One region of the Paenibacillus sp. FSL H7-0323 genome, then DNA from elsewhere that is predicted to be linked to it. Evidence: riboswitches for the same ligand, from Rfam matches in the RefSeq annotation. Region 1 holds a riboswitch; each other region holds the start of a gene.
The links. Region 1 has a riboswitch for cobalamin ahead of metE (5-methyltetrahydropteroyltriglutamate--homocysteine S-methyltransferase). Riboswitches for the same ligand answer to the same signal wherever they lie in the genome.
Positions count from the first base shown of each region.

Region 2: another riboswitch for cobalamin. It lies ahead of MHH89_RS26010 (S-layer homology domain-containing protein); the one in region 1 lies ahead of metE (5-methyltetrahydropteroyltriglutamate--homocysteine S-methyltransferase).
Region 3: another riboswitch for cobalamin. It lies ahead of MHH89_RS26680 (DUF4430 domain-containing protein); the one in region 1 lies ahead of metE (5-methyltetrahydropteroyltriglutamate--homocysteine S-methyltransferase).
Region 4: another riboswitch for cobalamin. It lies ahead of MHH89_RS24445 (anaerobic ribonucleoside triphosphate reductase); the one in region 1 lies ahead of metE (5-methyltetrahydropteroyltriglutamate--homocysteine S-methyltransferase).

Region 1 is NZ_JBBODB010000001.1:2,948,357-2,956,671, forward strand. Features, by position in the region: gene MHH89_RS13455 (DUF1540 domain-containing protein) at 316-468, shown strand; gene metE (5-methyltetrahydropteroyltriglutamate--homocysteine S-methyltransferase) at 615-2,918, opposite strand; cobalamin riboswitch at 3,074-3,279, opposite strand; gene MHH89_RS13465 (undecaprenyl-diphosphate phosphatase) at 3,379-4,239, opposite strand; gene MHH89_RS13470 (DedA family protein) at 4,290-4,913, opposite strand; gene MHH89_RS13475 (FtsX-like permease family protein) at 4,931-6,880, opposite strand; gene MHH89_RS13480 (ABC transporter ATP-binding protein) at 6,855-7,625, opposite strand; gene MHH89_RS13485 (sensor histidine kinase) at 7,711-8,315, opposite strand, start outside.
Region 2 is NZ_JBBODB010000001.1:5,805,138-5,813,452, reverse strand. Features, by position in the region: gene MHH89_RS26010 (S-layer homology domain-containing protein) at 1-4,080, opposite strand, end outside; cobalamin riboswitch at 4,244-4,444, opposite strand; gene MHH89_RS26005 (cellulase family glycosylhydrolase) at 4,787-6,508, shown strand; one part of gene MHH89_RS26000 (IS3 family transposase) at 6,617-7,250, shown strand; one part of gene MHH89_RS26000 (IS3 family transposase) at 7,250-8,175, shown strand; gene MHH89_RS25995 (transposase) at 8,252-8,315, opposite strand, start outside.
Region 3 is NZ_JBBODB010000001.1:5,973,360-5,981,674, forward strand. Features, by position in the region: gene MHH89_RS26660 (vWA domain-containing protein) at 1-1,029, shown strand, start outside; gene MHH89_RS26665 (beta-mannanase) at 1,054-1,695, shown strand; gene MHH89_RS26670 (hypothetical protein) at 1,779-3,041, shown strand; gene MHH89_RS26675 (GAP1-N2 domain-containing protein) at 3,038-6,034, shown strand; cobalamin riboswitch at 6,162-6,364, shown strand; gene MHH89_RS26680 (DUF4430 domain-containing protein) at 6,535-8,315, shown strand, end outside.
Region 4 is NZ_JBBODB010000001.1:5,428,478-5,436,792, reverse strand. Features, by position in the region: gene MHH89_RS24465 (undecaprenyl-diphosphate phosphatase) at 419-1,222, opposite strand; gene MHH89_RS24460 (hypothetical protein) at 2,039-2,206, opposite strand; tRNA gene MHH89_RS24455 (tRNA-Thr) at 2,440-2,511, opposite strand; gene MHH89_RS24450 (MTH1187 family thiamine-binding protein) at 2,605-2,913, opposite strand; cobalamin riboswitch at 3,292-3,526, shown strand; gene MHH89_RS24445 (anaerobic ribonucleoside triphosphate reductase) at 3,769-5,754, shown strand; gene nrdG (anaerobic ribonucleoside-triphosphate reductase activating protein) at 5,751-6,266, shown strand; gene MHH89_RS24435 (ribonucleoside-diphosphate reductase subunit alpha) at 6,322-8,315, shown strand, end outside.

The DNA.
Region 1 (8,315 bases):
GTTGCACTGGAATATGGAATTTCGGTAAATTTCTTTTGGTTTTTCTTGTTGAATACACAAAAAGCCGCATTTCTGCGGCTCTTATTGGACATATTTTTGATGTGGGAAGGTGACCCGAAAGTTAAAGAACTCATTTGCTTACAAACTCATTATTTGGTACAATTACCACGTCTAACCTAGTAAAAAAAGCCAAATACCCTCTATTCATAATGAATGAGGGCGTGACACGGCTTTGTTGAGACAAGCTCCACCTTGCTGAACAGAGCCGTTCATTGAATGATACTATCAATTACTAATAAGGGGAGGTGAACCCTCATGGCAAAAGACGTAGTTTGTGAAGTTAACTCCTGCACCCACTGGGCAGAAGAGAACAAATGCAGCGCTGAATCGATCTTCGTAGCTTTCCACAGCTCCCAAGAACCAAAACGCGCAGAAGAAACAGATTGCAAAACTTTCGAAAGTAAATAAGTAAATGCCTGAAGGGACCCTCCACGGTTCCTTCTTTTTCTTTTTCATTCTAACAAGATTGAGAATTATTATCAAGTAGCTGATTATAAAAAAATAAGTGAACTAAAAAGCCAGGGTAAATTACCCTGGCTCTAATTTATTTATGTCTATTTTGATGCAATAACCCCTGACTTTTCCCTCGCAATAGCAGCAGCGCTTACCATGTTACGTAGTGCATCCTCTGTCTCCTGCCAGCCACGTGTTTTCAGACCGCAATCCGGATTAATCCAGAACTGTTCAGGGGCCAGCACCCGCAGCGCACGATCGATATTCGCCGTCATTTCTTCTACAGCCGGAACCCGCGGGCTATGGATGTCATACACTCCAAGACCGATTCCTTTATCATAGGCCTGCTCCTCAAAGCTGATAATCAGCTCCCCATGGCTACGTGAAGTCTCAATGGAGATTACATCAGCATCCATAGCCGATATGGAATCGATCATGTCATTGAATTCGCTATAGCACATATGCGTATGAATTTGTGTCGTAGCCTTCACATGGTTCGTAGCAACGCGGAACGACTTCACTGCCCAGTTCAGGTAATGCTCACGGTCTTCTGCCTTAAGCGGAAGTCCTTCACGTATAGCCGGCTCATCCACTTGAATCATTTCGATGCCTGCATCTTCTAGCGCTTTTACTTCATGGCGAAGGGCAAGAGCAATTTGATTGGCTACCTCTTCCCGGCTGAGATCATCACGTACAAATGACCAATTGAGGATAGTTACAGGACCCGTCAACATTCCTTTAACCGGAAGCTTCGTCAACGATTGTGCATAGACACTTTCTTTAACAGTCATAGGCTGTATAAATGCAACATCCGCGTAGATCACCGGTGGCTTAACGCAACGGGAACCGTAGGATTGAACCCAGCCATTACTAGTAAACAAGTATCCGTCCAGCTTTTCTCCGAAAAACTCCACCATATCTGTACGCTCGAACTCACCGTGGACCAGAACATCCAGACCTAGCTTTTCTTGGAAGGTAATTGCATCCGCGATCTGCTCACGAACAAATCCATCATAACGCTCCTGATTCCAGACCCCTTTACGCCATTTCAATCTCGCCTGACGCACTTCTACTGTCTGCGGGAAGCTACCAATTGTAGTGGTTGGCAGAAGTGGAAGCTGCCATTTCTCTTGCTGCACCTTTAAGCGTTCAGCAAAAGGCAAACTGCGTTGGTCAGGCAAAGCTGCAAGTGCAAGCACTTGCTCCGCCACATCCTTACGGCCACGCTCAGGTAGTGCGCGGAATGCTGCAATAGCTTCACGACTAGCGGCCAGCGCTGCTTTAGAAGCTTCTACTTTATCTGCGAGGGCTGCTCCGAGCAGACTAAGCTCTGCAAGCTTCTCATCGGCAAAAGCTAACGCATTCTTAACAGTCGCCTTCAGCTTCACCTCACCTTGAACGGTGACTGGGACATGCAGCAGACTGCAAGAAGGCTGAAGAATAAGACGATCAAGCGGCACATGAACGCTGAGCTTTTCTACCAGTTGCAGCTTAGCGTCTAAATCGGAACGCCAGATGTTCCGTCCATCAATAATTCCGGCACCCAGCCATTTGTCCTTCGGCCAGCCAAGACGTTCGATAGAAGCCAGATTCGCTCCACCATCGTGCACAAAGTCAAGACCCAAGCCTTGAACAGGCAACTCTAGCAGTGCTTCCAACGGTTCAGCAGCTTCGAAATACGTCTGTAAAATAATATTCAAGCCCGGCACGGAGCCGGCAATTTCTGTGTATATCGAGTTAAGCAGTGTTAATTCTTCTTTACTTATGCCTGTAACAATCGCTGGCTCATCGATTTGTACCCAGCTTACCCCTTCTTGCTTTAGTTCCTGTAGCAGTTGAACATAGACTGGAACAAAACGTGCAGCAATCTTGGCGATATCTGCCGCTGCGTAACCTTTGGACAGCTTAAGGAAGGTATACAGACCTAAAAGTACCGGTTTACCTTCAATCCCTGCCTGCGATTTAGCAAAACGATAAGCCGCTAGAGGTTTATTTTCAGTCAGGCGTGGTGTTTGTGTGCCGATCTCTGGAACGATATAGTGATAGTTCGTATTGAACCATTTGGTCATCTCACAGGCAGTAGCCTCAGCATTACCACGGGCCATTGCAAAATAAAGATCAAGCCCGATGTCGCCGCCATCATACGTGTACCGTGGAGGTACAATTCCAAACATAACAGCCGTATCCAACACATGGTCATAAAAAGTAAAATCATTCACCGGAATAAGCTCAATTCCTGCCTCTTGCTGGGTCTTCAAATGCTGCAGCTGAATTGCTGCCATTTCGGAGCGGAATTGCTCCTCATTTATTTTCCCCTGCCAGTAGGCTTCCAGTGTCTTTTTCCATTCGCGGTTCTTTCCGATTCTCGGATATCCAAGATTGCTTACTTTTACTTTATTCGTCATCTCGATACACTCCCTCTTCCATCTCTTATTTCAAACTCCAAAGCTACTTGCTTTCCTATAAAAAAGAGCGCCCTTCCCTAAAAAAGTCAAAGGGAAAGACGCCCATGATATACCCATGGTTAACGTCTAACACCTCCCTATCTTCCGTAGGTGAAGCAGTGCTGTTGAAACAGGCAGGTCTCCTGGCTAGCGGCGTCAACATCTTGAGCAGTCTTCCCAGCAGTAGTAAATTGCCAGTGACCTCTGTTGCTCGAGATTCTTCCGTTACAGTGGCGGGACCGCATCGGCTTCGAACCGAATTTCCCTATTAAGCCTACCGAATTACTATTTTCCGGTCAGCACCTGTCTCCGATATCATTCATCATTTGAGTGTCTTAATCTGATGTCATCATACGTGAAAGCCCCAGCAATCTGCAATAGATTACTGGGGCTTCTGTTATATCGATTCCTTATAACGGACTTAGAAAAATACGAAATATACTACAGCAGCAAGAATTATACGGTATATAGCAAACGGTAAGAGCTTGATACGATTGATCAGTTTTAAGAAGAAACGCATCGATAACAGCGCAAATAGGAAGGCACTAATAAAGCCTGCAATAAAAAACGGCAACGCGTCCATGGTGAAATATTGCCAGTTTTTCATCAGTGACAACAGACTGGCACCTGCCATGATGGGTACTGCCATAATAAACGTAAAATCAGCAGCGGCACGATGGCTCATCCCGAGGAGTACGCCACCAGAAATCGTCGAGCCCGAGCGTGAAAATCCAGGCCATAACGAAAAACACTGTACAAGACCTACACCAAGTGCCTGTTTGTATGTAATCTGATCTACACTCTCAGTTCTGATCTTCTTCGGCCCAAACAGATCGGCAATAATCATTAATATAGCCCCAATCACTAGACCAATTAACACTGTTGAGGTAGAGAATAAATGCTCATTAATATAATCATTAAACAGAACACCTAACACACCTGCAGGCACTAACCCTACCAGAACCTGAGTCAGCTTGAGATGCCCGCCCTGCTCCAACTGCGGTAGCTCCTCTGTTACAGGATCCAACTGCTTACGGCTGAAACGCTTTAAGCCTAACAAATCAATGAACCGATTTCTAAAGATCACAACAACCGCTAATATTGAACCCAGTTGAATAACTACTTTGAAGGTATTTGCCGTATATTGTCCAAATAACTCCTGTGATTTCAGCCACATATCATCAACAATAATCATATGACCCGTGGAGGATACTGGAGCAAATTCGGTTAAACCTTCAACAAGCCCCAAAATAATGGCTTTAATAATCGTTAATAGCTCCATGTGTTTCCCTCCTTTTTAATAGTCATTTCTATTATCAGTCCACTACCCGCTTAGCCCTCAGTGTTCATTCTCCGGCTGCGTTTGCGGAAGTACAGAAACCCAAGAATAACTAATCCGCCAGCAATTAGTACATAGACTACATTGGAGTACACGTCCATGTACATAGCAATGTCTTCCCAGGATTCTCCTAAAGCCGCGCCAATAAGCACAAGCAGCAAATTCCATCCCAATGTGCCAATCGTTGTGAAGATCATAAATACTCCAAATTTCATGCCCGACATTCCCGCCGGAATCGAAATCAGACTGCGGACCAGCGGAACCATCCGACAAAACAATACAGTCCAGTAGCCATATTTATCAAACCAGGCGTCAGCCTTGTGGATATCTTTTTTACTGACCCTAATTAGGCTACCCCAGCGTTCAACCAGTTTCTCTAACCGGCTCACATCCAATAATCGGCCAATATAATAGAGAATTACTGCACCCAGTAGTGAACCAGCCGTGGCAGCAATGATTACACCAGGGATCGTCAAGCTCGTCGTAGTCGTCATAAATCCTCCAAAGGGCAGGATCACTTCTGAAGGAATTGGTGGAAATATATTTTCAAAGGCCAGCATCAGAAAAATACCGAAGTAACCAAACTGCTCCATAAAATCTGTAATCCATGCTTGCATCTTGTTACCCCCATTTCTCATATCAAGTTCTTCTTCAGGTTGCGTAAATAGCGGCTGCGAATAAAAAAGAAGTATAGTCCTTGAACAGCCAAATATCCGAGTAACACCGCGCCTGTCTCCGTTGCGATAGATAAGTAGAACAACCGTTGAAGCGCAATAAAGGCAAACACACTGTGTAAAATAGCTATTCCGACCGGCACAAAAAACAACAAAAACAGCTGAATCGTAACTATTCGATTGAGTTCTTTATCCGTAAGTCCCATCTTGGACAAAGTGGAATATTGATTGCGATCATGATCAAGATCGGTATATAACCGGAAGTAAAGAAAGCTGCCTGCCGCGATAAAAAAGACAGTACCCACCAGCAAGGAAGCAAAAAGCATTGTGTTATACAATGTTTTCTGAAGCTCAAACAGCGTGCCGCTGATCACAATCGCATACGGAGAATCACTTTCATAGGACTGTTTGCCTTTATGGGCAAGATCAGCAGCGATACCTACCGTCTGTGGAAAATCCTCTACATAAAAACCTGTATAAAGATCCGTCTGCACGGGATCAATAGCGCTGTAGAGCTCATCACTGATCACGACACCACTAAAATCCCCGCCATCTCTACCATCCAGCTCCGGCAATAAATATTCGGCGATGGGAACTTGCTCGGTATAACCTATTTCTTTAATGGCAAGTCCTTGCTGCAAGGAATAGACCGCTTTTACTCTGCCTTCTGTTAAACTGCGATCACGCTGTGAACCAATCATCACCAGACCTTCGTTACCCACCAGAGCACGCTCATCTGTTGGGAACCCTGCACGTTGCAGGGCGAGATTATAATCACTGAAAGCAATCAAGGGAAGGCGTAAAGTGCGATCGGGTCCAGTCTGAGCTTCAACCTCAGCATATTTAATCGGGATACTAAGCGCCTCATAAGGGAGTTCGTGCGTCTTGAGCTCTTCCTTAATTTCGTTCAGATGCTGATCAAAGGGTACATCCGCCTGATTTCCTTTGGCTACATAACCCACTGCTGCGGGATAATCCAATTTCAGCTCTCTGGAAAGTGTATGTATCGATGCAAATACCCCTACGGAAGTGAAGGAGACTGCGGATACAATCGTCACCATAAAAAACATTCGGCCATTCTCTTTCCAGCGGTAGGACAAACCGGATAAAGTGATGATATTCGTACGATGCCAATACAAGTGCCGAATGTCCTTAAGCAGCTTAACCAAACAAATACTTAGCTGGGTATAAAAGAGATACGTCCCGATAACCGTAATCGCAACGACCGGAAACATGACTTTCTCTACGGAAGCAGCTTTTGCAGTAGCCGCCATATAATAACCACTGATCAGCAGTACAGCAGAAATAATAGATAATACAAAGGATACTTTGGGTTCTTCTTCTGCCTTACGCTCTCCCTGAAACAGACGCATCAGTGACTCATTGCCGATAAAAACAAAGGTGCAAAGCGATATCAGAAAAAACAATAACACGAAGCTGCAAATCGTAAGCACAAGTGCCTGCCATGGGAGATGAAAGGTTAACAGGGGAATTCCCAAAAAAGTAGATCCGATCATCAAAAATAATTTGCCCAGAAGTAACCCGAGAAGGGTACCTGTCAGGATGGCAGAGGTGCCGATCATCATATTTTCCAGAAAAACCATGGTGTTCAGCTGTCTCTTCGTCATTCCATGCATCAATAAAATTCCGAACTCCATCTTGCGCGACTGCAGGAAAGATCCAACGGATACGAGCACGAACAAAGAACAAAAGACATAAATAATTGCCTCTGCCACCATCATCGTATGAGCCGCCGTACTATAAATTAAGCTCTTTGAAATATCCGGATGGTAAATAAACAAAGCGCACACGAAAAAGATCATCACCGAAAAAGCACTGACGACAAAGTAAGCTGCATATTTGCGTTTATTACGTGTTACATTCCTATAAGCGAATTGCCGAAAGGTCATGGCTGGTTCCCCCAAGCAGAGACAGCATATCAATAATACTTTGGAAGAAAGCGCCTCTATTACTGCCCTTGTACATTTCACTATAGAAACGTCCGTCTTTAATAAAGATGACCCGGTTGCAAAAGCTTGCAGCCACTGCGTCATGTGTGACCATCAGCACCGTAGCTCCTTCTTCCTTATTCACCTCTGTCAACATATTCATGACTTCCCCTGAGGCTTTGGAGTCCAGATTGCCTGTGGGCTCATCCGCCAAAATTAACGATGGACGATGAATCATCGCCCGGGCGATAGCCGCCCGCTGCATTTGTCCGCCTGAGACCTCGTACGTGCGCTTCTTCAGCAAATATTCGATGCCAAGCAAGGTAGTGACCTCTTTCAGCCTGCTCTCCATCTCTGGGACACGAGCACCTGCAAGCGTCAAAGGTAATACGATGTTTTCCTCTACAGTGAGCGTATCCAGTAGATTAAAATGCTGAAAGACGAAGCCTAGCTCATGACGGCGAAAAAGCGCCTTTTCTTTTCTGCTAAGCAGATTAGGATCTCGGCCGTTGATCAGAATCTGACCGGAGGTCGGTTGGTCGATGGTGGCAATCGTGTTGAGCAGCGTTGTTTTCCCGCTCCCGGATGGACCCATTATGCCAACAAACTCCCCCTTTTCTACAGAAAAGCGGATATGATTCAGCGCCTGAGTGGACACTTTACCCTCATATATTTTTGATAAATTATGAACATCTAGAATGGGCAAGTGTTACCTCTCCTTCTTTCGACTGGATTGCCTTCATTATACAAAGTGTACACATAGGCTGCTATTTCTGAAACTTACAATGCCCTTACACATTTGTAAGGTTTGTTATATGCTGCTCCCTAAATACAATCCGCACGGTGGTCCCGCTTCCTTCTTCGGAACGGATACTCACCTCATGTCCAAGCTTGCCGCAGATCTGCTTCACGAGATATAAACCCATCCCCGTAGATTCCTGGAAGGTTCGTCCATTCACCCCGGTAAAATAAGCATCGAACACGCGCGGCAGATCTCCTGCTGGTATGCCTACTCCTTCATCCCGGATCTCAAGCACAGTCTGCTTATCTTCCGTGACCATCCCTTGGAAATAAACATGTTTGCCCTCTTCTGTCGTATAACGTACAGCGTTCGTAATCAGCTGCGTAAGGACAAAAGTGAGCCATTTTTCATCCGTGGTTACGGTAATCTGCTCATCTATTTGTATAGCTGGAAATACTCTTTTTCGAATAAAAAGACGCTTCTGCTCAGAGGTCACACCACGTACGATGGTCTCCAAATTCAGCCGTTCCACATAAAAATCGTGCTCGAAAGTATCCAGACGGGCCGTATAAAGCACGGTATCCAGTCCTTTTTTCAGACGATCCAGTTCATCACCAATTGCCGTAAAAGGAGGGCCATCCTTATCCTGAATGA
Region 2 (8,315 bases), 2.9 Mb from region 1:
ACCTTGCTTAATTACAGTATCAAAATCCGCGAGCGGTTCCAGTAGGTTATAACCCGCCACTTTATCAATATTTTTGTTGATTGAAGTTAATGCCAAAATAACTCTATCATATTCCGTATATTTTACGCTATGCAGCTTCCCAGCTTTTTCTTTAAGAGTTGCTTCTACATTCGCGTAGTACTTAGTGTAATAACTATCTGGAACCTTCACGCCTGAACGTGCCAGCCCGAACACTGTCCAGTCCCCGCCAACCGAGGAGATAACCGGGTTTGTTACTGTTTTTTGCAAAAAGGCAGCTGTGTTCTGAATATAAGAACTAACTGCTTTATTCTGAATAGTCGGACTAACCACTTTGTTCCCACTCTTATAATCATGGGTTCTAGTAGCTACAACAGCCGCCATTTCTCTAGTTACAAGCTCTTTAGGTTTAAATTGATTATCATCACCTAACATCAAACCAGTCGCAACAACGGTCTCTACATCTGCTTTGGCCCATGCCGATACGGTGTTGATATCTTTAATCGCTGTTCCTGGCTTCGTCGCCGGGATGGCCAATGCTCTGACGATAATTGCTGCCATCTGCTCACGAGTAATCTTGTCATTTGGCTTAAATTCATTATTAAAGCCTGTGATTAGACCTGCCTTATGCGCAGCATTCACATATGGATAGAACCAATCACCTAGAGCGACATCCTTATAGGTAATACCTTTATCACTCTTAATATCAAGTTCTAATGCAGAAACCAGAATCTTAGTGAACTCCGCTCTTGTGATATAAGCTTTCGGATTCACCTGACCATTATTACCTTGGATATATCCTTTTACTGTAGCTGTTTCAATCGCTGAATAAGCCCAGGAAGAGATCTTATCAGCATCTGTATACAGTTGTTTAATATCATTTGTCTGGTTAGGATCCTTAGGAGTCACTGTTGGAGATGGACTCACATTTGGATCAACGCCGGCTTCCGGATTAGCTCCCCCACCAGGAGCAGGAGTAGCACCAGGCTTAGGCGTTGGGGTTGGAGTAGGGCTTGTAGTTGGTATCGGTGCATTTAGATCCACACCCAAATTCGTAGTATAACGCCACTGAATTCTTTCCCCGGCACTTAGTTTATATGAAGATGCACCATAATCAGGATAGACTCCATTCACATTATACATCCATCCACTGCCGCTGCCATGGTCAAATTCTCCATCGCCTGCGATCGATTCTACATACACACTTCCATATTTACCGCTCCAAGAATCTCGATATTCGATACCGCGGCTATCTAATGTTCTTTTTAGTACAGACCACACCGTGTCACCAGATTGGAGCTCTACCTGTACAGATGGAACAACATATCCCTTATTAATTGTAAGCTTATCCACGGACAGGGTTACATATGGTTTCGATGGAGTGGTTTCGCCACCATTGTTGCCACCATTGTTGCCGCCATTTCCTTCACCATTTCCGCTACCACCGTCGCCATTACCATTACCACCGTCGCCGCCAGGTGTTTGTACTGCACTGGAAGCATACGCAATGTAGTCAGTGAAGTGATTGGTTTTTACAATTAAGTCATTTCCACTATCATAGGCATACTCAGACTTACCGCTTGCAAAACCTAAGTCATCACTTGCAAATTTTTGAATGGCATGAGGGGTGCCATTTTGAATATAAGCAGCTTCTTTTCCTTTAAGGTCCTTAAAGGTTAACGTAATAAATTGACTGAATTCTACTCTTGCACTACCACCCATGGAAAATGCTTGAAGAATGTTATCAAGCTTCTTGTCCCCAGGAATAATCTGATTCACACTATCTTTTAGTGCAGATTCTGCACCGGTTAAAGCTGAAATCAGTTCAATCGCAGAGGCATCCCCACTTGTAACTTTTGCACCCTTAGGAATGACTACAGATACGTTACCTTTTATGGCCTCTATCTGAGGAAGGTCGCTGTTACTTGGTAAATTGACACTAACCTTCGATTGATTTTCTTCCGAAATAGCTACTGTGATTTCTTTGTTGCTATCTCCAGTGCTGATCGGAACGATATAATCATTAGCGTCATTTGGGATTTCAACTTTCGGGTTCTCCCCAGAAGGTAACGGAAGTTCTTTCGGACCCTCTGGTTGCCCAGGCCCCGGTTCTTCTGGTTGTTCCAGTTTCACATCATTCATATCAAAGAGACGGTTGCTATGATTGATCAGACGATCATAGGACACAAGTGCATACGTACCTTGGTCCGTTGCCATATTGTCTACTTTGCCTGTGAGGATATGCTTAAATCCACCCTCAGGTGCAGCAAAGCTAAGTAATGCATCAATAAGCGAATTTCCACTTTTAACAAATCTAGCGTCAGTGTGCGGATCTACGCCTACACCAGTTAAGGCTACAATTACCTGCGAGATACTCTCGCTGCTAGTGCTTCCCCAGCTTGTAAATCCGCCTTGATTGTTTTGGTTATCGGACAGCCATTGGATGGCCCGATCCACGGCAGCTTTTACATCATCACGGGTTGCATAATAAGGTGCAAGAGCTTGCATCGCCATCGCAGTCATATCGACATCGGCTTTGGTTACGCCTAATGCCCAGCCACCAGCTTCTGCTGTACCTTTTTTAACCTCTTTATCTAAAATGTACTGAACTAGTTTTTCTCTTGTGGTCTGTTCTGTAACTCCATCAACTACAGGAATCTCATAGTTATGGCTATCTAGCGCAATCAGAGCAAAAATCGGACCATTATTGCCTTGCTTTTGGATATATTGATAATCAGCGAGTGCTTTTCTCAGATCATATCCCGCAACATTTGTGATATCTTTTCCGATAGAGGTAAGTCCTAATATTGCTCTGGAATTCTCTGTGCTTTTATTGGCGTCGAGTTTTCCATCCTCTTTAATGATTGATGCTATTTTCGTTGCTACATTGTTGTAATAAAGATCGTAATAACCGTTAGGTACTGTATAGTTCGCCCGGGCCAGAGAAAGGATCGACCATTCTCCGCTGCCTGTTCCAAACGTTGGATTCTTTACAGTATTTAAAATATAAGCAAGGTTTTTATCTAACTGTTGTTTGACGGCAACTGAAGTTTCCAGTTTGTAAGTAACCTGATAAGTTACATTTGTTTTGTTTCCAGCTCCGTCAAGAGCCGTTACAGTAATTGCATTACTGCCTGAATTCAGAGTAGCTTTATACTCCCCATTTGCAGGTGATAAAGTAACTCCATTCAGCTTCACTTCTGGAGTAATGTCACTATATACATTGTCTGTGACAGCTACTTTGAAGCTTATTTCTTTATTGGATACTTCCTGTTTATCTTGTATGCCACTTACTGTAATAACAGGGGGTTCTATGTCTAATGCATTATTAAGACCGACAAGCGCATGATCTACACTTATTTGAGAGCTTGCCATGTTTTCGAGCACGGAATAGGCTTCATAAACTGCCGATTGCACTACTGGTCTGTCCAAAATAGTTTCTTTATTAGGGGCACTGTTAATCTCGGCGATTTCCGCAGTTAAAGCATCCTTATTGGCAAGTTGAACTGGGATTTCCCCCCAGCCGCCAAGATCAGAACCATAGCCATAAGTGGTGAACTGAGTTCGAATGATGTCACCGTCTTGAGGCTTATAATCGGTCATCCCAAACGGAGGAAACACATTATTTACTGCATACATCCAACCCGACATGGAGGTGTAGTCAAACTGACTTAACCACTCGGGGTCTGCTTTAGTGCTGACTGTATTCCCATCGGCTGAAATCATATCTAAAATATATTGTGGAATATTGACTTCGCTTCTGCCACTATCTTTAACTTCTGATAAATAAAAACCACTATCTATATTTCCTAAATATCTATAATTCCCATCACCTAGCGCACGTGTTATTAAAGATGCGCCATTATCGCCTTCATAAATCGGAACTTTAATAGGTTCCTTAATATACCCTTGGCCTAAGGTGAATTTCTCTACGGATACAGATACATACCCTTTAAGGGTAGAGCTTGCTCCATCTGCTTGAGCCGGGATTACACTTGTAGAGAATGTCGTAATAAATACAGCTACAATAAGTAACCACGCTAAAAACTTATTTTTCTTCATTTTTCCATAACCCTTCCCTTCATACCTATGATAAAAAACAGAATAAACTTTCTCATAACCACAAAAAAACCACTCAACATAAACGTCAAGAGGTTAAGATAGTGAACCACAGTAATAGCTGGCAAACACTATTCAAGCACCTCTCTATCGATCGTAGAGTTTGATGGTGTAACAGAAAAAGGCAGATATTCTGGCTCAAGTATCATCACCCTTGCTGCCTTCCCAGTTTCCCAGTGGCATTTTGCAAGGACTCCTCTTTCACAGCGGCGGGACCGCGCGGGATTCACACCCGCTTTCCATTTAACCAATCTATGATTGTACTTCCGCAACATTCATAGTTGGCACCTATTTCTAATTTTAAATTTTCATGCTTCATCATATCTAATATATATGCTTTTGTCATGTTATATTTCTTTTTTGTATAACGGGCAGCTAGAGATAATCCTATTGAATAACCAATTTCTACGAGTAGGGTTATTCAAATAATTTCTTTATCCAACTGTGGGGTAAATTAATTTAAATCACTAATTCTTATATGAATTTACCACAAATTAGTAAGGTACTCGCTAAGTGTATTCTATGTTAGGGTATATCAAGAAAGCGTTTACAAAAATAACACTGGAGGTGTTTGCGTTCATTTAACCACCAAGTACAGCGTCAAAGCCAGGTCCAAGCATCCTAAATTTATCTCACAAAGGAGAATTCAATGACTACGCGAATCCAGAAATCCTTCTTATCATTGACACTTGTCACCGCTCTTCTGCTCTCTCTGTTCTCATCCATGGCCGCAGCTGCAACTAAGGACGAGCAACAAGCTAAGGCAGCGCCAAAGAGTAAGATCCAATCCTATGTAGACGAAATGCAGCCCGGATGGAACCTCGGCAATACTTTAGATGCTACAGGTGAGGATGAAACCTCCTGGGGCAATCCACGTGTGACCCAAGAACTTATTAAAAAGATCGCCGCTCAAGGCTATAAAAGCATTCGGATTCCTGTGACCTGGGATACTCACATGGGTGCGGCACCAGACTATACCCTAGAAAAGGCCTACCTCGACCGTGTGGAAGAAGTTGTCGGCTGGGCACTGGACGCCAAGCTTTATGTCATGATTAATGTCCATCATGATTCCTGGCTATGGGTAAGCCATATGGAAGAAAAACACGATGAAACGCTGGCACGTTATAATGCAGCCTGGACTCAAATTGCCGATCGCTTCAAGGACAAATCCGATAAGCTGATGTTCGAGAGCATAAATGAGCCTCGGTTCACCGATGGTGGAAGCACAGACGAAGCAAAAATGGAGCAAATGCTTACTGAACTTAATAACTCTTTCTATCAAATCGTGCGGAAATCCGGTGGGAAAAACGACCTCCGCCCACTTGTATTACCTTCATTAGAGTCTTCACCTACGCAAACAAGAATGGATCATCTCTATAAGACGATTACGGCTCTGAACGATCCAAATATTATTGCGACCGTTCACTTCTATGGCTTCTGGCCTTTTAGTGTGAACATTGCCGGCTACACCACATTTGAAAAAGATACAAAAAACGATATCACTCAAACTTTTGATAACGTTTACAATACATTTGTAGCTAAAGGCATCCCTGTCATCGTCGGTGAATTTGGTTTACTCGGGTTCGATAAAGACACGGGTGTGATTGAACAGGGCGAGAAGCTTAAATTCTTTGAGTATCTGACTTATTATTTGAAAGAAAAGAAAATGACTTCCATGCTCTGGGATAACGGGCAGCATTTCAACCGTAAAACTTATAAGTGGTCTGATCCTGAACTCCACAATGTATTAATGTCTGGTCTGAAGGAGCGTTCCTCCAGCACCGAAAGCGATTTGGTCTACCTAAAAAAAGGTGCACAAATCAAAGATACCAAGGTTAAGCTAAACCTGAACGGCAATAAGCTAACCACCATTAGTGCCAACGGAAAGTATCTGACCAAAGGTAAAGATTACACCTTAAATGGTGAGGAGCTCACCCTCAAAGCCACCCAACTCAAAAAGCTCACAGCTTCCCAAAAATACGGTGAAAATGCCGTGCTGACTCTGAAATTCAACAAGGGTGTTGCGTGGAGACTTAAGGTCATTGTGTATGACACAGCTAAATTAAGCGATGCAAAAGGCACGACTGAATCCTTTGCCATTCCGACCACCTTTAATGGTAACCAGCTTGCCACAATGGAAGCTGTATATACCGCTGGTGGCAATGCAGGTCCGCAGGACTGGACTCCATTTAAGGAATTCGGCAATACCTTCTCACCTTCTTATAACACTAAAGAAATCAAGCTGCTTCCCGCGTTCTTTAAAGATGTTAAAGACGGCGAGGTTATCCTGAAGTTCCACTTCTGGAATGGGGATATTATCACCTACAAGATCACGAAGAGCGGAACAAACGTTGTAGGAAAGTCCTCTTAAGCATCGGTCCTGTTAACAACACAAATAGGGGTGTCCCTTCATGATATGCTCCCCATATAGTAGACAGGTGAAATAATAAAAACCTGTCGCTGTATGGGGAGCATTTTTATGGAACAAAAGAAGTTTACAGCACTGGAAAAGTTAACGATTCTCCAAGAAATTGAACGGGGCGACATTGGTTTGAAAACTGCGGCCCGGAAGTATGGAATATCCAAAAACTCATTAGTGAAGTGGCGGCAACGTTATCAATTGTATGGATACGAAGGGCTGGAAGTCCGAAGCTACAATCGTACATATTCTGCAGAACTTAAACTCCATGCCGTTAAGGACTATCTCGAGGGAGGATTGTCGCAAAACCAAATCATCTGCAAGTATAAGATTGCAAGTTCAACCCAACTTGCCAACTGGATTAGGAAGTATAATGGTCATAGCAACAGCTTAACAGCTCATTCAGGAGGAACTAAAGCTATGACCAAAGGACGCGTAACCACTTGGCAGGAACGGATAAATATCGTGCTGTACTGCCTTTCGAACAGAGAAGACTATGCGAAGACGGCAAGCCATTTTCACGTGTCTTACCAACAAGTATATAGCTGGGTAAAGAAGTACGAAGCTGGTGGTGAAGAGGCGTTACGAGACGGTAGAGGACGCACTAAAGCGCCTGAAGAACTTACGGAAGCAGATCGCCACAAACTCGCGATGCAAAAACTGGAATACGAGAATGCACGCCTGCGTGCGGAGAATGCTTTTCTAAAAAAGTTAGAGGAACTCGAAAGGAGGAGACGTTAAGGACCATTCGCCAGGTGAACATTTACCTGGCCATTCAGGCCGTTCAGCAGGAACAGTCTTGCTCCATTCGGCTTTTGTGTGACATCGCAGGGATTTCACGGTCAAGTTATTACAAATGGTTGAATCGCAAACCCAGTTCTCGAGAGGCTGACAACGAGAAACTGACAGAGGCTATGCTCCTCTTGTATGAGAAGGTGGAGCGAACCTTTGGGTATCGCCAATTGACCCTGCATTTGCGCAGACAAATGGATAAATCTATTAACGCAAAGCGAGTGTACCGGCTGATGAAATGCCAAGGCATCCAGTCAGTCATCCGCAGAAAGAAAAAGAAGTATGTAGGCTCCACGCCTCAGCAGGTTGCAGAGAATGTGCTGAACCGTAATTTTGAGGCTGAAGCTCCAAACCAAAAATGGGTAACGGATGTAACGGAATTCAAATACGGAAACGGCAAGAAGGCGTATTTAAGTGCAATAAAAGATCTGTATGACAAGTCGATTGTTGCTTACGTTCTGGGTCATTCCAATAATAATTCGCTAGTTTTTAACACACTGGAATTAGCTTTGAAGGCAGCACCGGAGAACCGAACCTTACTCCATAGCGACCGTGGTTTTCAGTATACCTCTCTGCATTTTAAAAAGATGCTGGACGATGCAGAACTGAAGCAAAGCATGTCCCGAGTAGGCTGCTGCATTGACAATTCGCCGATGGAATCCTTCTGGGGAACATTGAAATGTGAGAAGTACTACTTACATTCCTACCAGACCTTTGAAGAACTCCAAACAGATATTGATACCTACATTCATTTTTACAATAACGAACGGTTACAGGCAAAACTAAACGGCCTCAGTCCCATTGAATTTAGGACTAAGGCCGCTTAAACTACTTTTATTTTTTTTGCTGTCTACTTGACGGGGTGCAGTTCATCAGGGAACATCCCTATTTGTATTCTACCTATCACATATAAACCTCATCATACGAAATTATCATCAACCGATAAATTAAATATACGCCAAGATAG
Region 3 (8,315 bases), 3.0 Mb from region 1:
CCTCTGATGATTGTTCTTGCACTTGGTGTTGGAGCCTTAACGGAGTTTGTTTATGAGCTGAATTTTGGCGGAGCCAGACCAGTTAAGAATGTAGTAATGGCTATCGATGACTCAGGCAGTATGACACAGAGTGATCCCGATAATAGCCGGTATTCCGCAGCAAAAGCGTTAATTACAAAAATGGACACTGACAATAAGGTAGCCGTGGTGACCTTTAACAACGAAGCTGTAGTTGTCCAACCTTTAACGCCACTTTCAAATTCGGAGAATCGTGAGAAGGTGCTGACTGCAATCGATAATCTGCAGCCAACCGAAGGCGGTACGAATATTAGCGGTGCGGTCTCGGAGGCACTCAAGGAGATTGACAGTGACGGCAAAAAAGACCAAGGAGCCATGGTCATCTTGTTGTCTGACGGAGTGAGTAATTTCGATACCACAAGAGAGTTGCAGGCTTATGTAGAGCGCGGCATTGCCGTGAATACCATTGGTCTGGGCTTGAATGATCCAGCAGGCACTCAGCTGTTGCAGGATATTGCGAGAGTGACAGGCGGACACTATTATGATGTCAAGGATTCAGCCCTACTGGGCGATGTGTTCCAGCAGATCTATGACCGTCTGGGAGATCGGACGCTGCTAACTGAGCGCAGTGATTCAACGGCAGACAGTCCTTATTATGCTGCGGTTCGTATTTTGTCACTGATGTTGATGGGAGCTGCGCTTGGATTAGGTCTGGGAATTATGTTTGATAACCGTCATTTGGCTAAAAGCTTTGGGATTGGCGGCGTAATATCAGGCTTGTTCGCAGGACTGATTCTGGAATTTGGACTTAGCGGTGACTCCTTTACAGATAGTCTTATTCGTCTTCTGGCTGTTCTTATATTAGCTGCTATTATTGCATTATTTACAGGCGTCATTCCGGTAGGAGAAGGACGTATTTATCGAAATAGAAGAAACAATAACGCAGCGCCTGCACCAGCATCGGATAACTTTCCGGGTCGGCGCAGAAGCCGGAACAGCAAAGGATTCTAGTGTAGCGGAAAGGGGTTTACAGTAATGAGGTACGCCGAGGTTAATGCTTCCGCTCCGGGAATAACGGATGTGACATCCCAAGTGGATGACCGATTCTGTACGCTGAGATGGCGCTGGCCGGACGGCGTGCAGGCGGTGTACATCCACAAAACCTCCGCAGAAGCGGCTGACATGGGAACCGGAGATGATCCGCCGATCGGGATGAAGCTCTACACTCGTGAGGAATACAAATCTAACAATGGTTATCGTGATCGATTGGATGAGATCGGATTGATATCCTATACGATATTTGCTCGTCTTGCTGAGAACGGTGAGACTGCCCTGGTGAGGCAAAATGATGGTGTGAACCGGGTGATGGTCAGTGCAGGCAAAGCCCGGATCTATTATTCCATTCAACAAAAAAAGGCCTTATTCGGAAAACAAAAGACCGTACATATGGCGATTACGGCAGAAGTGCCCGTGGCACGGGATGTCCTCTGTTATGTCAAGAAACGTGGAGGGCATCCGGCAGGGAAAGAGGATGGTATTCTCTTTCCCTTCGTCCAGGATTTCGCTCCTGGACGCAATGTACTTCCGCCGATTGAAATCGGTAAGGATGATTTTGTACGCATCTTTTTCACCGATGGCAAGAAATATGGGCTTTATTACGAATTGGTACCGGAGTGAGACTCGGTCTACACGTACAAGCGGGTAATGAGCAGTGGCGTTCATAGCAAGTACGTAGATACAACTTTTGGGAGGATGAGTAGATGTCTTTTTTTAGCCGTTTTATGAAAAAGAATCAGCCGGAGCCGCGGCCGCTTTTTTACGATATAGTGTGTCCGTATTGCTTCACCAAGTTCTCTCCGGAGGATGTCGTCTTTCGGGCTATGCACAGCCGGGAGGACGATGAAAATTACGCATTGGGTGAGGATGACGCCTTGAACAAATACCGTGAGCGCTTTGGGCTTGATACGGTAGATGACATAGAAGCGATTATCAACCCGGCGGATATTCCGGAAGAATATCATCATTACACGGATCATGTGTTAACTGGGCTTACGGATCGTTACGGTGTGCTTACGCGCAGACGGCTTTGCCCGTCCTGCCATAATGAGCTGCCGGTGACTGCCGGGAAGGTGCCAAGTAACATCATCTCGATTATCGGGGCATCCCAAGTCGGGAAATCGGTGTATATGACCTCGCTGATCCACACATTGCAGCATACTACAGCAGGTCATTTTGATGCCGCTTGTATGCCGCTTAATGCAGAGATTAGCCGTAAGTTCCGTACATTGTATGAGGAACCGCTTTTTGAGCGTGGGGATCTGCTGGCTTCTACACAGAAGGAAAAAATGCAGGAGCCTTTTATCTTTCAATTTGTCTTTAAGGATGAAAATAAACCGCCACTGACACTTGTATTCTTTGATGTAGCAGGTGAGGGTATGGTGGATCAGGATTATCTTGGACTTCATGGTCAGCATATCAAGAACTCTGCGGGTATTTTGTTTATGGTCGATCCGCTGCAAATCCGTTCTATCCGTGAAAAGATTCATATTAACATCGGTGACCGCCCGGGAGAATGGGTCTCACAATATGACGAGCCGCGCGATGTGGTGCTGACGATGTTCGGTGATTTTATTGCCTATCAGGAAAAGAGTAAGACAGACATTCCAACAGCGGTTGTGCTTGCCAAAAGTGATATGCTGCATTCGCTGAAGGATGAGGATGGCGATTACATCAAGTCCAACAGCAATGTGTTCAATAACTATGTTCACCGCAAAACATTAAACATGGACGAGTTCCATAATATCGACGGGGAAATTCGCAGATTTATTGGTAAGGTGGACAGACCCTTTAAAGATACGATGGATGTTTATTTCGCGAATACGGGTTATTTTGCAGTATCTGCGTTGGGCAGCAATCCTGTGAATCAAAAGATTGAGGGTGTAGTAAGCCCGATTCGTGTAGACGAGCCTTTTATTTGGCTGCTGCATAAGCTGAAGTATATTGAGGGGAGCGACGGCCCGTGAATGTTTTCTCAGGGTCAACAATCGCCCAACAGATGTACACCCGCGAACGTCGCGGAGTGTTTCGTTCCACAGAAGGCTTCGATACGGTAGCGAAATCAGATAGTTTAGACAATAATTTTGTGAAAAAAATCCTTCATCCCTTCTGCCTCTACGATGCTCCTGCGGAGTTAACCGCACGTGGAGAGAAGGATGAGGCTGCATATCCTGGTGCGCTGCACCTATTTCATGCTGAGAACGGGGATACAGTTATTGGCCTTAGTCGTTATCAAGCGGCCGATTTCACAGGCCAACGAAGCGCTTTTTTTGCACATAACTATGTAGTTCCTGCTTCACGTTCCGAAGAAATTGTGCAGAGCTATGGAGACTGGCTGCATGCTGATTTTGCAGAGCGTTATACGGGAGAGCTTGGTGGAACCTTGCCGGAGCTGCCCTCTATTCCAGTTGTTCGCACAGACCGCAGCCCGGATCCAATCGCAGGCTTACGTCTATTAGGGATTGATGAAGGGATATTCAAGGCATTATTGCAAGCCGTAATGCTCTCTGTTGCAGGTAAGAAAAAAATCTACGTGGCTCTAAACGTACCTATCACCGAGTTGTCCGCGCGGGCGGTGGAGCTTACAGAAATTCTGTATAGCGTGCTGCCGTATGAATTCCGCCGTAGATTAGGCGTGATTACGTATGCGAATGAACCGCAAAGCCGTAAATATATACATCTTAGCTTTGTGGAAAAAGGTTCACTTCGTCCCGGTGACCGCAGTATTGAGAAGGATTATACCTTTGATTTGGCTTCCGGACGGATGGGAAATGTCGATTTTGGCGAGACCCGCCAGCCTTATGCTGATTTGGTATGGAAGCTGTTACTGCTGAATCCAGGAGATATTAACGACTTCGTAAGCTTCGCCGATCAGATTCTGCGTGGAGAGAGTCCTGAGCACAAGCTATCCCTTTCTTTCTATAATGAGCTGGCTATATTTTATGAGATTGAGCAAGGGAACGAGCATTTATATACGGAAAACAAGAGTGCGGTGCTAAGTGGTTTGCTTTCTTACCTTAAACCAGACGGTGCAATTCATTCTAGAATCCGCTTGAATGATATTTTCTTAGAACGGTTTGACCGGGAATTTGATCTGATTCGGCAAAGAAATGTGCCAGATCCGGCGATTATGGAATGCTTTAAAGAGTATTTTGTACTTAAGGATCACAATTACAGGGTCAGAATCGTGGATTATTTCATCAATGGGATGCTTCATAGTGTGGAAGCGGGCCGCAAGGATATTTTGAGTGCTGCTTACGGGATCATTGAGAGTAATGATGAGTTAAGTGCAGCTTACTTCCAGCGCGTGATGTCTGAAACTTATTTCCGTAAGCAGCTACTTGAGCCTTATATGGAATCAAGACTAGCTGCGGCGTCCAGATCTGCGGATATTCTGAGCTTTGTGCTCCATTGGGGGCGGTTCCTGCCAGTGGCGTTAGAGCAGTCTTTTGCTCAAAATGCTGTGAAGGATTATTTGCTAGAAAAGCTCCAGCTGGAGCATGATCCAGTGGCTTCTGTGGCGGAAATTCATGAAATTGTAGATAAGGCAGAAAAAGATCGCCGCAAAGGAACAGGAGTTGCTCCTAAGGCACTCTCCCTAATGCAGGATCTTGCTGCTTCAGCAGATAGATTCTTACTGAACCGCTTATCGCTTTCTGATATGACGCAGGAGGAGCTTCTGGAGGTAGTTTTTTTACGGTATGGTAATGTTGTCGATTGGCAGCCGCCACTGGATAGGATTAGCAAGCAGAAAGAGAATGCGCTGCGTGCCGCTTACCGCTGGTTTGGTGAAGAGAAGCCGAATGAGGAGATTTTTACAGGATTGTCTCCGCAGGAACTAGACGATGTGCAGCTACTGGGTCGTCGTTTGCTAAAAGAGGCGCGTGTTCTGGAACCCTTTGAACGGCTTCCGCTAGCCTTTTACTATACAACTCAGCGTGAAGGGGGTCCGCTGGATTACGATGCGCTTCTGGAGCTGTTAAAGCGTAAAGCCGGTTCCGACAAAGAAATCATCTATCGGTTTTTTGCTTGGTCGCAAGGCAATCCTTTATTTACGGTTTCGAATAAAAAGCTGCAACCGGGTTACCGTAAGGCGATTCTGAAGTATTTCCTGAGCAGTGATCGTGAAGCGTTCAAGAATCGGGAATTCCGAAAGAACTATGTCGCGGCAGCTCGGCCTGCTCTGCAAAATGTGTACAATGAAGCCCGCTCCCAACTGGCTTCCCCGCTGGCGCGCTGGATCAGCCGCAGCCGATTTCGACTCTTAATCTCCGGCTCCATTACGGGTATTCTGGTGATTATTGCAATTATCGTATTCAGTATGCTGCGTCCGGATGATACGAAGACGGCTCTGCCGGGGACAAGCCCTGAGCCGACCCCTGTTCAGAGTGCAGGCAATATGCTGCCTCCAGCTTCAGTATACTTGAAGGATCAGAGCGTCGAAGGAGATAAGGGGAGCAGCATATTGGTGTTCACCTTCGCAAGTGCAGATGACTGTGTGCAGTTTCAACCGACTGAGATTAGTTTAATGTCTTCGTCTACAGAGATAGATAAAAGCTTTAAGGTCGCTGCTACAAATGGGACTTGTCCAGTGCCGTCAACGGATGGGACGGATGAGGGAAACGCTGCTGACGAGTCAGATGCCGCTGGCACTACTGGAGGAACAGCAGAAGGTGCAGATGCTACTAATGCTGTAGCTGATGCATCTCCGTCTCCTACGCCTTCCTCTAATACTGAGGACAGCACTGGGTTGCCTTCCGCAACAGCTGTGACTGAAGGTGAACAACCTTCCTATCAGGTTGAGGTTACATTGGAGCCTGGAGCGACAATTCTAGAGAAAAGTATGATCAAAGCCGGAAGATTTACATTGATCGTAGATCCCGACCCTAATATTCCACCAGCTTCTGATTCAAGTGCTGAACCCTCCCCGACTGCAAGTCCGGATGGAACAGTCGAATAACAAGCTTTCTGAACAGCAATAACTACCGGAAGGTGGCGTATTGCTGTTCATTTTTTTGCTGCCCATACTAAGCTTTTCTATAGACATGCTATGTATTAATAGATATGATTATGGATGTCAAAATAAGATACTACATACTGGAAAAGGTGCAGACTCTATCAATCTAGTCGTCTGCTTAAAAGGGAAGTCCGGTGCAAGAGTCCGGCGCGGTCCCGCCACTGTATGTGCGGAGCGTTTCTTCTATAAGCCACTGCCCCGAAGGTAGGGTGGGAAGGTGAAGAACAGCGATGAAGCATTAGCCAGGAGACCTGCCTTTTTCGTGAGCGTTTCTATTCTTCGTGGGGTAAGAATGTGGAACATATACAGATGGACTGTTGGCAGGAAGCAAGCGCCGCAGCCTCAATTTGTAATCTTCCCTGACCGCCCTCCAAAGGGGCGGTCTTTATGTTATGCGTCTTATTCCCGGCAGTACCCATTCTTATACAGAAAGAGGTTAAACAATGAAGAAAATCATGTCTTCCAAGTTTGTAGCACTTGGGCTGGCCTTATTCATGGTCATTTCAATTCTAGGAACATCTCTTGCTCCGGCGGGACAAATATTTGCAGAAGCGAGCGCTGGCGCCGGTCTGGAGGCAACTGCTGCGGAGCGGATTAATGTTGCGGATGCGACTTATGCGGCTGCAGAATATCTCTTGAAAGGTGGCGTGCAATCGGATTGGCAAGCCATTGGATTAGCGCAAGCAGGGTACAAGCTGCCGGCTAGTTACCTTTCAGAGCTTGAGAAAAAAGTAAAGGATGCAGCTGGCGATTTCACCAATGTAACCGATTATGCTCGAATCGTGCTCGCAGTGAGAGCGATTGGTGCAGATCCTACTAGCTTTGCTGGTAACGGAACGACTCCTGGCTATAATCTGATTGAGAAAATTTATAATAATAGCAAGCTCAGTGAACAGACGCTTAATAATCCGGTATATGCTTTACTTGCGCTGGATTCTGGTAAATATAATATCCCAAGTGACGCGAAATGGACGGCGGATAAGCTCCTTACGGAGATTCTCTCCAAACAGAATCCGGATGGGGGCTTTGCACTAACCTCAGGTGCAAGTGAGCCTGATATGACAGCGATAACCTTGACGGCTCTGGCGGCACATAAAAATAATCCCGAAGCCTACTTAGCAGGGCTACAAGCCGTAGCTTGGTTATCTACAGCTCAAGATAGCCATGGGGGTTACGGTGACAGTGCTGAAAGTAGCGCACAAGCAATCCTTGGACTCACCTCCTTCGGAGTTGATCCTAGTGGATTAGAATACACCAAAAACAAAGTGGATCTAATGGAGAACCTGCTTAGCTATCGTCTAGCTGATGGTAGCTTCACCCATAGCCGTGGTGGAAGCAGTAATATTCTGGCGACAGAGCAAGGTCTTCAGGCGCTGGTTGCCTATAATTTGCTATATAAAGGAAGCAACAGTAAGCTATACGATTTTTCCAAATCCTCCATTCAGAGCTCACTCATCTACGCTCCAGTAACGATTGAGGGACCACAGGCCACGTTGGCACAAGGGTACGCCTATGCTGGCAACGCACTTGGAGCGTTAGAGAAGCTGGCGCTTCAAACGAACTTGCCGATCACAAATCCTTCGGGCAGTTATGTGACTGGCATCGGAAGTATTGCTGCTGGAAGCTTTGGTGGTTATGACGGATGGATGTATGTTGTATCACGTGACGGAAAATGGATTAATCCCGATGTAGGCATGAGTGATTTTGTACTTAAAGATTCAGATCAGGTACTGGTTTATTATGCCGGAGATGACACTAAGCTTGTGGATTCCGTTACGCTTTCCAAAGCAAATCTTAAAGAGGGCGATTCCTTTACCGTCACTGTAACTAGTAAGACGTGGAAATGGGACGCTGCTACGAACACTTCCTCTCCTGTAACTGCAAAAGCTGCGGGTGTTCAGGTCCAAATTGGAGCTCAGACGGTAACGACGAATGCTAAAGGTGAGGCCGTATTCTCAGGAAATATGCCCGCAGGTGACTATACACTGACTGTAACTGGCTACCGTGAAGGCAAAGCCCCAACGATTGCTAAATATACAAAAGCTCTAAAAGTGATTTCTAAGAATGTAACAGCTTCGCTAACCGTTGAAGGCCCGGAAGGGTTGATTAGTGAGGGGACTTTGAAAGCCTCCAATGCCCTTGAAGCGTTGCAACAACTAGGGTCTACCGATGATTTTAAAGTAGATATCACCAAATCGTCTTATGGCAACTTTGTATCAGGTAT
Region 4 (8,315 bases), 2.5 Mb from region 1:
CGAGGAGTCAATAAAAGAACATTCGCCAGTGCGCCTATACTTAATCAGTGGCGAAACCTTTGAAGGCATTTGCGAAGAAAATTTTAGTAACCAATTCGTCCATTTAAACACAGGTAATGGTATTATTTCATTTCCGCTTTGGGTAGTAAAATATGTCCGATTACAACCTTTATAGTGCATATATTGATAAGGAAACTCTAACCTCGTTTCCTTCACTGGAACTCCTAGTGCAAACTCACTGGGGGGTTATTTTAAAATTCCTTCTTTTTGAATGGATTCTGCCCAAAAATATAATGCATTCTTCATAAATTCTGACGGCCTTAAGATTGTCCATTCCATTCCGCTATTTTGAATAACGGTTTCGATAGGGTTTCCCTCGTAATCCATTAAGGCTACAATTTTCTTTACATTTGCCTAATTACTGTATGACAATTAAATAGAAGAGAGCTGCTAAAACAAACCGGTATAGAGCAAACCACTCCAATCGAAGTCTCTTAATCAGTTTGATGAACGTCACTACTGCAATCATTGCCACAAGAAAGGATGTCGCAAAGCCAATTAACATTAGAAGCAAATCGTCAGAACTCAGCAAATCACGACTATCGTACAAATCCAACAAGCTTGCACCAAACATAACAGGCACAGAAATAAGGAATGTAAAATCTGCAGCGGCTTTTTGGCTAGTGCCAAGCAACAGGCCACCTGAAATCGTCGAACCTGATCTCGAAAATCCCGGCCATAACGCCAAGCATTGAAACAGACCAATTCCGAAAGCCTGTTTATAATTAATCCCATCGATAGTATCAGCGGTTTCAGTCCGCCTATTCCGCGCTGCAATGATCATCAACACGCCACCAACAACTAGACCTATCAAAACAGGGGTTGGGCCAAATAATTGGCTTTTTATTGTGTCCTTGAAGAGAAGATATAGGGTTAATGCTGGTAACATAGCCAAAATCATATGAATGACATTTAATCCTTTGCTTTTGGAAAAATCCATTCTAATCATATTAACCCCAATCTCCAAATACCTTTTCCAATAAAGAATTAAAACTGCCATCACTGCACCCAACTGAATAACAATTTTAAAAGTTATTGCAGCATCTCCCTCAAAGCTAAGCAAATCGCCTGCTAGAATAAGATGTCCAGTAGATGATACTGGTAAAAATTCAGTTAAGCCCTCTATTATGCCAAGTATTATTGCTTTAATTACATCAGTCATCAGTGCATTGTCCCCTTTCGGAAATAAAATCATTTAATTTCCAGTATAAGGGAGACAAGTAAACTTCCCCATCGATTAACCTAACAATATTCAATTCAGAATGACATAATTGTCACATTGCTCATTATTCCAGTCTTAAGTAACTCCTTTATTAAACTATCCTTTCCCGTTAGCATAACAACAGTATCAAACATTAAATTCAACCTGTATCAATAAAAAATCCGTTAACCTTCTGAACTTGCTGCCCGTTATTTGGATAATCAATTTCAGAGCATGCAGCAGATATGAACACCGAAACGTAACTTCCATTTGATCATTCTGCAGCCGCGTGCGTGGAGCCTCAATGACCATCATGATTCCAAAGCGCTGAGAAACCACACAGAACCGCCACCCCGACCAAGAATTGGGGGTCCTTTTTTTGGCAAAACACAAAATATTAAGTATAATGTTATTGTCGAAACGCTAAGGCGTCTGTACAGGATGGCTACCTGGCACTGATGATGGCAGGCCAAGCGCTTTATAAAGTTTTCTTTATGTGTATTTATACTTTAGGAGCGTGGTTATCTATGAAAATTAATATTACCGCACATTTTAACATTGATATTACTTTATCTCTTCATCTGTTAGCCGTAGCCAGTCTTGCTTATGAACTCAGTTCACTGACGAGCTCGTGAAATTCGAGCGAAAAGTATCTGTACTAAGACACCTTGTGGTGTCTTTTTTATTTTTATAGTAATTACCATCTAACCGATCTGCCCCCGCAAGAGAAAAGCAGCTTATGCTGCACCTCCGCCACATCCTTCATTCTGATTGCTGTCAGCTTGCGACACGCCTTCCATCTGCTCGACAGTGACCACTAGTCATACCGTTTTCATTACCGATTTCGCGCCATGTCTTATCTTCCTTGATACGTTTCTCCAGAAGAACAGGGAACAGCAGGGGCTGTCCATCATATTCGACTTCAGGAAAGATTAGGCCATTCATCAATAAATATCACTCTGGATACTTATTCACATGTTCTCCCCAATCTGCAGGAAGCGGTGCCCCGATGTATCGGAGATTCTATTCTAGGAACCCGAAAAGAAGTGGAGAAAATTGACGAGACACCCACTTTAATCGACTAAAGGTTAGAAGAATGTTAGAAGTTGATGCTTGTACAAAAAAAAGGCGCAGTTCCAAAAACCCGGGAACACGCGCCACTATCGACTTTGTAAGGATGCTGGTGAAGGGAATTGAACCCCCGGCCTACGCATTACGAGTGCGTTGCTCTACCCCTGAGCTACACCAGCTTAACGCTGTTTTTCTGTCAAACAAAAAATATTATACAACTTTCAGCCAGAAACGCAAGCCTATTGCTCCCTGTTTTCCGCCCTCCTAAACTGCTAATCCACCTGTAGCTTACGCTCCACAGACTCTAACTTTCCACGGCTAGTAGAGGGTTTATCGCGGCGGTCGTCTATTTTAAGTGAGGTAGAGACACGTTCTGCACCTGCGGAAAAAGGAGACTCATGCAAAGCTTCTACCGCGGCAAAAATGCGTTGCAGAGGCCCTTCGATGATCGTCCCCATGGACGTAAGTTCATAAGTAATCCCTTCTACTGTCTTCAGCACCCGCTGCATATCCGCAACATAGCTGCTAAGACTGGTACTGCCTGTTCCAATTGGAATAACTGTAACTTCAGCAATAGGCATGAGAATACCTCCTCGAAATTTTATAGTAGCTGTCTCCTTCCATTGTAACAATTCCACCGCTCTGTCACAAACTAAGCAAGATTATCCTCCCTTATCTCTTCTATTTCTTCTGATTACTCCAAAATATGACTTTGGGCTAAGGGTATTTTCTCATGAGCAAATTCTAGGGTCATCTGCACTATATTTATGGACTCTTTGTGGCATCTTTTCGGACAATTTATGAATCATTTCGCATCTCCCTGTGGATCAATTGTGGATTACTTATGGACAGCCTGTGGATCATTTGTGGAGTACTTTTAAAGAACCCGCTCCCCGCGCGGGTTTTCTAAAAAACTGTTTACAAACACAACATCTTGGGTTATTTTTATCTAACGACAACAAAATATAGTGGAGACAGGCGCTTTGATCCTTAACCGGATTTAGAGCTTAATAGGGAAGCGCGGTGAGAATCCGCTGCGGTCCCGCCACTGTAACCGGATGGCCTTCTTAAGCTTCTGGGAAGCTTGAGAATCCACATCTCCCGGCAAATGCCACTGAGGGTTAGGAACACCCTTGGGAAGGCGCCGAGAGATCCCACGGAAGCCAGGAGACCTACCTGTTTCGACGACACCAACTATTGATGCCTGCGAGGAACAGGGATGGTGTCCGCATGCGGTCATCTACGTAGAGACCTCTGCAAATATCCGTGTGGATATTTACATAACGCATCGGGCATTTTCTGCCATCCTCGGGTAGGGGATGCTTTTTTTATGTAATCTGAACAAATATACGACTGCTTATAGCAGTCCAACTTCTTATGGATATATGGATTTGATGATAGATGTTTTTCTTTTATACTGAGAGGAGAGCTGTACAATGACGTTGTTGGAGAGACAATTTAATGGAGTAGAAAATGCACGGGAAGTTCTTTTAGAAGAGCTCATTGATTTAGGCCGGGATATTATCGACAGTCGGGATATGGACCTATTGCGCGAGAATGCCAATTTGAATGGAGAGAGTTTCTCCGGTAAAATGAGCAAGTTCGGCAGTGAATATTCAAAATGGTACGCCCGCAATTTTACGATGCCGCCACAGCTAGTGCAGGCTATTGATGACAATGTCGTCTATGTGCATGATCTGGATCAATACGCGATTGGAACGACGAACTGTATTTTTATCCCGTTTGATAAACTTCTCCGTGAAGGTTTCAATACCGGCAACGGCAGCGTTCGTCCTCCGAACTCAATAATGACAGCTATGTCTCTGGTAGCGATTATTTTCCAATCCCAGCAAAATGCTCAATATGGTGGTGTATCCGCCAATAAACTCGATTACGATCTGGCACCTTATGTAACCAAATCCTTCGCCAAGCTGTTCCGCAAGGGTCTGGATTATTTTGAAGAAGGACAAGCTGACGAATCTTTGGGCGAGATTACGATGAGCCGGACCGATCTGGCGGAGTCATATCCAAGAGCGTTCCGTTTTGCACTAAAGGAAACCGAAATCGAAACCCTGCAAGCGGCTGAAAGTATGGTACATAATCTGAATACCATGTCCAGCCGATCCGGTGGACAAATACCGTTTACCAGCATCAACTACGGTACTTGTACTTCACCAGAAGGTCAGCTTGTGATCAGTTCTCTGCTAACCGCAACTATGAACGGACTTGGCAGCGGAGAAACACCAGTGTTCCCGATTCAAATCTTCAAATGCAAGCAAGGAATCAATCAACAGCAAGGCGATCCTAACTATGAACTGTTCCTAAAAGCAGCTGAATGTTCTGCGCGCAGACTATATCCAAACTTCGCTAATCTGGACGCTCCGCTCAACTTGCAGTATTATGATCCAAGTGATCCTGATACGGAGTTCGCTACAATGGGCTGCCGAACCCGAGTGCTCGGTGACCGTTTTGGGCGTAATCATTGCTCTGGGAAGGGCAACCTTTCCTTTAATACACTAAATCTGGTTCGGCTAGGTCTGGCACACGGCACAGTAACAGGCAGACGTACCGTCGCAGACGAAGCTGGCTTCTATGAAGATCTAAATCATTATATGGATATTGCGCTGGAAGGACTTCTCCATCGCTTCCACATCCAAACCGCACAAAAAGCTAAAGCTTCCGATTTCATGATGCGAGAAGGCGTTTGGGAAGGCGGCGAACATCTTGCACCCGATGACACTGTAGGCGATCTGCTGAAGCATGGCAGTCTGTCTCTTGGCTTCATCGGTATGGCGGAATGTATGAAAGCTATGTACGGTAAACACCATGGCGAGGATATGGAAGTTCATGCCAAGGCGCTGGCTATCGTGCGTCATATGCGGGACTATTGCGATCGGAAAAGTGAGGAACTGGATCTTAACATCACCCTGTTCGCAACTCCAGCAGAAGGTTTGTCCGGTAAATTCACCAAAGTTGACCGCAAGGTACTGGGTTCCATTCCGGGCGTAACCGACCGTGAATATTATACGAACTCTTTTCACATCCCTGTATACTTCGATCTGGGTGCTGCTCAGAAGATCAGCTTGGAAGCTCCTTTCCATGAATACTGCAATGCCGGGGCTATTTCTTATGTCGAATTAAACGGCAATGCCCGCAACAACCCATCGGCTTTTATCAAAATCATTAAATATGCGCTCGAACAACAGGTCAGTTATTTCAGCATTAACCATCCGATTGACCGCTGCTCCAGCTGTGGATACGAAGGCGTAATTGGGACAAACTGTCCTTCCTGCAACGCACATGAGAATGACGTGCACATCCGCCGTTTGCGCAGAGTTACAGGTTATTTAACCGGCGACTATCAGACCCGCTTTAATGCCGCCAAACAAGCTGAAGTACGAGATCGCGTTAAGCATCTATGAATATTTGCGGTTACTATCCGGAGTCGATTAACGAGGGAGAGGGCATGCGGGCCGTTCTCTTTCTCAGCGGCTGCCGCCATCGTTGCCCGGGATGTTTTAATCCCGAGACATGGAACTTTAAATATGGAGAAGTCTTCACCTTAGAACGACAACATGAAATCATCGCAGAAATCGCCGCTAACCCTTTGCTGGATGGTCTGACACTGGCAGGCGGCGATCCTTTTTTCTCAGCAGAAGAGTTGCTGGGGTTCATTCATGAGCTTCGCACTGTACTGCCAGGGTTCTCAATCTGGATTTACAGTGGTTATACGTACGAAGAACTTACAGCCCTTCCCGGTACGCCGGAGTGGAATCTACTTAAACAGTGTCAGGTGTTAATAGATGGAAGATTTGTAGAAGAACTGAAAGATACTACGCTTCTCTACCGGGGAAGCTCCAACCAACGCATTATCGACATTCCGGCCAGCATGAACGGCTCGGAGGTCTTTCTGTGGCAGCCTGCTGCGCTATAATATATCAATTTTTGATATTGAAAATTAATTTGAAATAAGAAGGGATGAACTAACTATGCCGCAATTCGTAGTAAAACCGGATAATCGCCAACTGGCTTTTGATGAGAACCGTCTCTCCGTCTACGCTGACCGTATTCTGGAAGGTCTCGATCAACTAAATAAAGAAACTTTGCTGCGTGGAGTGAATTCCAAACTGCGTCGTGACTCGGTAAGCGGAGAAGAAATCAGCAATGCCTTCACCATGAGCGCTCTAGAGCTTGTAACAAAAGAAGAGCCTAACTGGAAGTTCGCAGCTGCCCGCGCCCTTCTGACTACCCTTTATAAAAAAGCTGCCGTTCATCGCCGCTACAAAGCTTATCCAGAAGAGCCTTACGGTGAATTGTATCCACTAATTACGGATCTCGTGAAAAAAGGAATCTATCGCGAAGAACTTCTAAGTCATTACACCAAAGAACAAATTATCGAACTAGGCGGGTGTATCGATTATACACGCGACCTTTTGTTTGACTATATCGGTCTGCTTACGCTATCCGACCGTTATTTGGCGCATGATTTTGACGGCCGTGTAATGGAGCTTCCACAAGAACGTTATATGATTATTGCTATGTACCTGATGCACCGTGAGCCAGCTGAGAAACGTCTTGAGCTTGTAAAAGAAGCTTATTGGGCTATGAGCAACATCTATATGACTGCTGCTACACCTACAATGTCCAATGCCGGCAAAAAGGTCGCTGGACAACTATCCAGCTGCTTTATTGATACTGTAGACGATTCCCTAGAGGGTATCTTTGACTCCAATACAGACGTAGCACGTCTAAGCAAAATGGGTGGCGGCATCGGCGTTTACCTTGGAAAAGTACGAGCACGTGGTTCGGATATCCGTGGCCACAAGAACACAAGCTCCGGCGTAATCCCTTGGATTCGCCAGTTGAACAATACAGCAGTCAGCGTAGACCAGTTGGGCACACGTAAAGGTGCTGTAGCTGTTTATCTTGATGTATTCCATAAAGATATTCTCGCTTTCCTCGATCTTAAGCTGAACAACGGTGACGAGCGCATGCGTGCACATGACGTGTTCCATGGCGTCTCCCTGCCTGACCTGTTCATGGAAGCTGTAGAATCGCGCAGCCATTGGAACCTCTTCTGCCCTCACGAAGTGAAAAAGGTCATGGGCTGGACAGATAAAAATGGCCGTCCACTAGGATTGGAAGATTTCTACGATGAAGAGCTTGGCAAAGGTACTTTCCGTGAAAAATATGCTGAGGCTACAGCGAACCTGGAATTATCCCGGATCACTGTTCCTGCGATCGACATCATGAAACGGATTATGAAATCACAGCTAGAAACAGGTACACCGTACATGTTCTACCGCGATACCGTGAACCGGACTAACCCAAACCGTCATCAAGGTATGGTTTTCTCCTCCAACCTGTGTACAGAAATTATGCAGAATCAGTCTGCAACAGTTATTGAGCAAGAAGAATTAGTAACTAAAGATGGCCAGACCCGTATCGTTATTTCCAAAATCCCTGGCGACTTCGTAGTCTGCAACCTGAATTCGATTCACTTAGCACGGGCGATTCCAGCTGGCGTATTAGAAAGACTTGTTCCGATCCAAGTTCGTATGCTTGATAACGTAATCGACATTAATAATATTGAAGTTCTGCAGGCACAATACACGAACAGCCAGTACCGCGCAGTAGGTCTCGGCACATTCGGCCTGCATCACCTATTGGCACTCAAGGGCATTCGTTGGGAATCCGATGAAGCCGTAGAATATAACAATCATTTATATGAACATATCAACTACCTGTTGGTTCGTTCGAGCATGGAGCTTGCCCGTGAAAAAGGCCGTTATCCGAAATTTGCTGGATCCGATTGGGAGACTGGCGCATACTTCACTTCCCGCGGTTATGTTAGCGGTGAGCAAGAAGGTAAATATGTAACGACTGAGCAATGGCGCGAGCTGCAAGAAGAAGTAGCTAAGGACGGCGTACGTAACGCTTGGATGTTCGCCATTGCGCCGAATGGATCTACATCGATTATTGC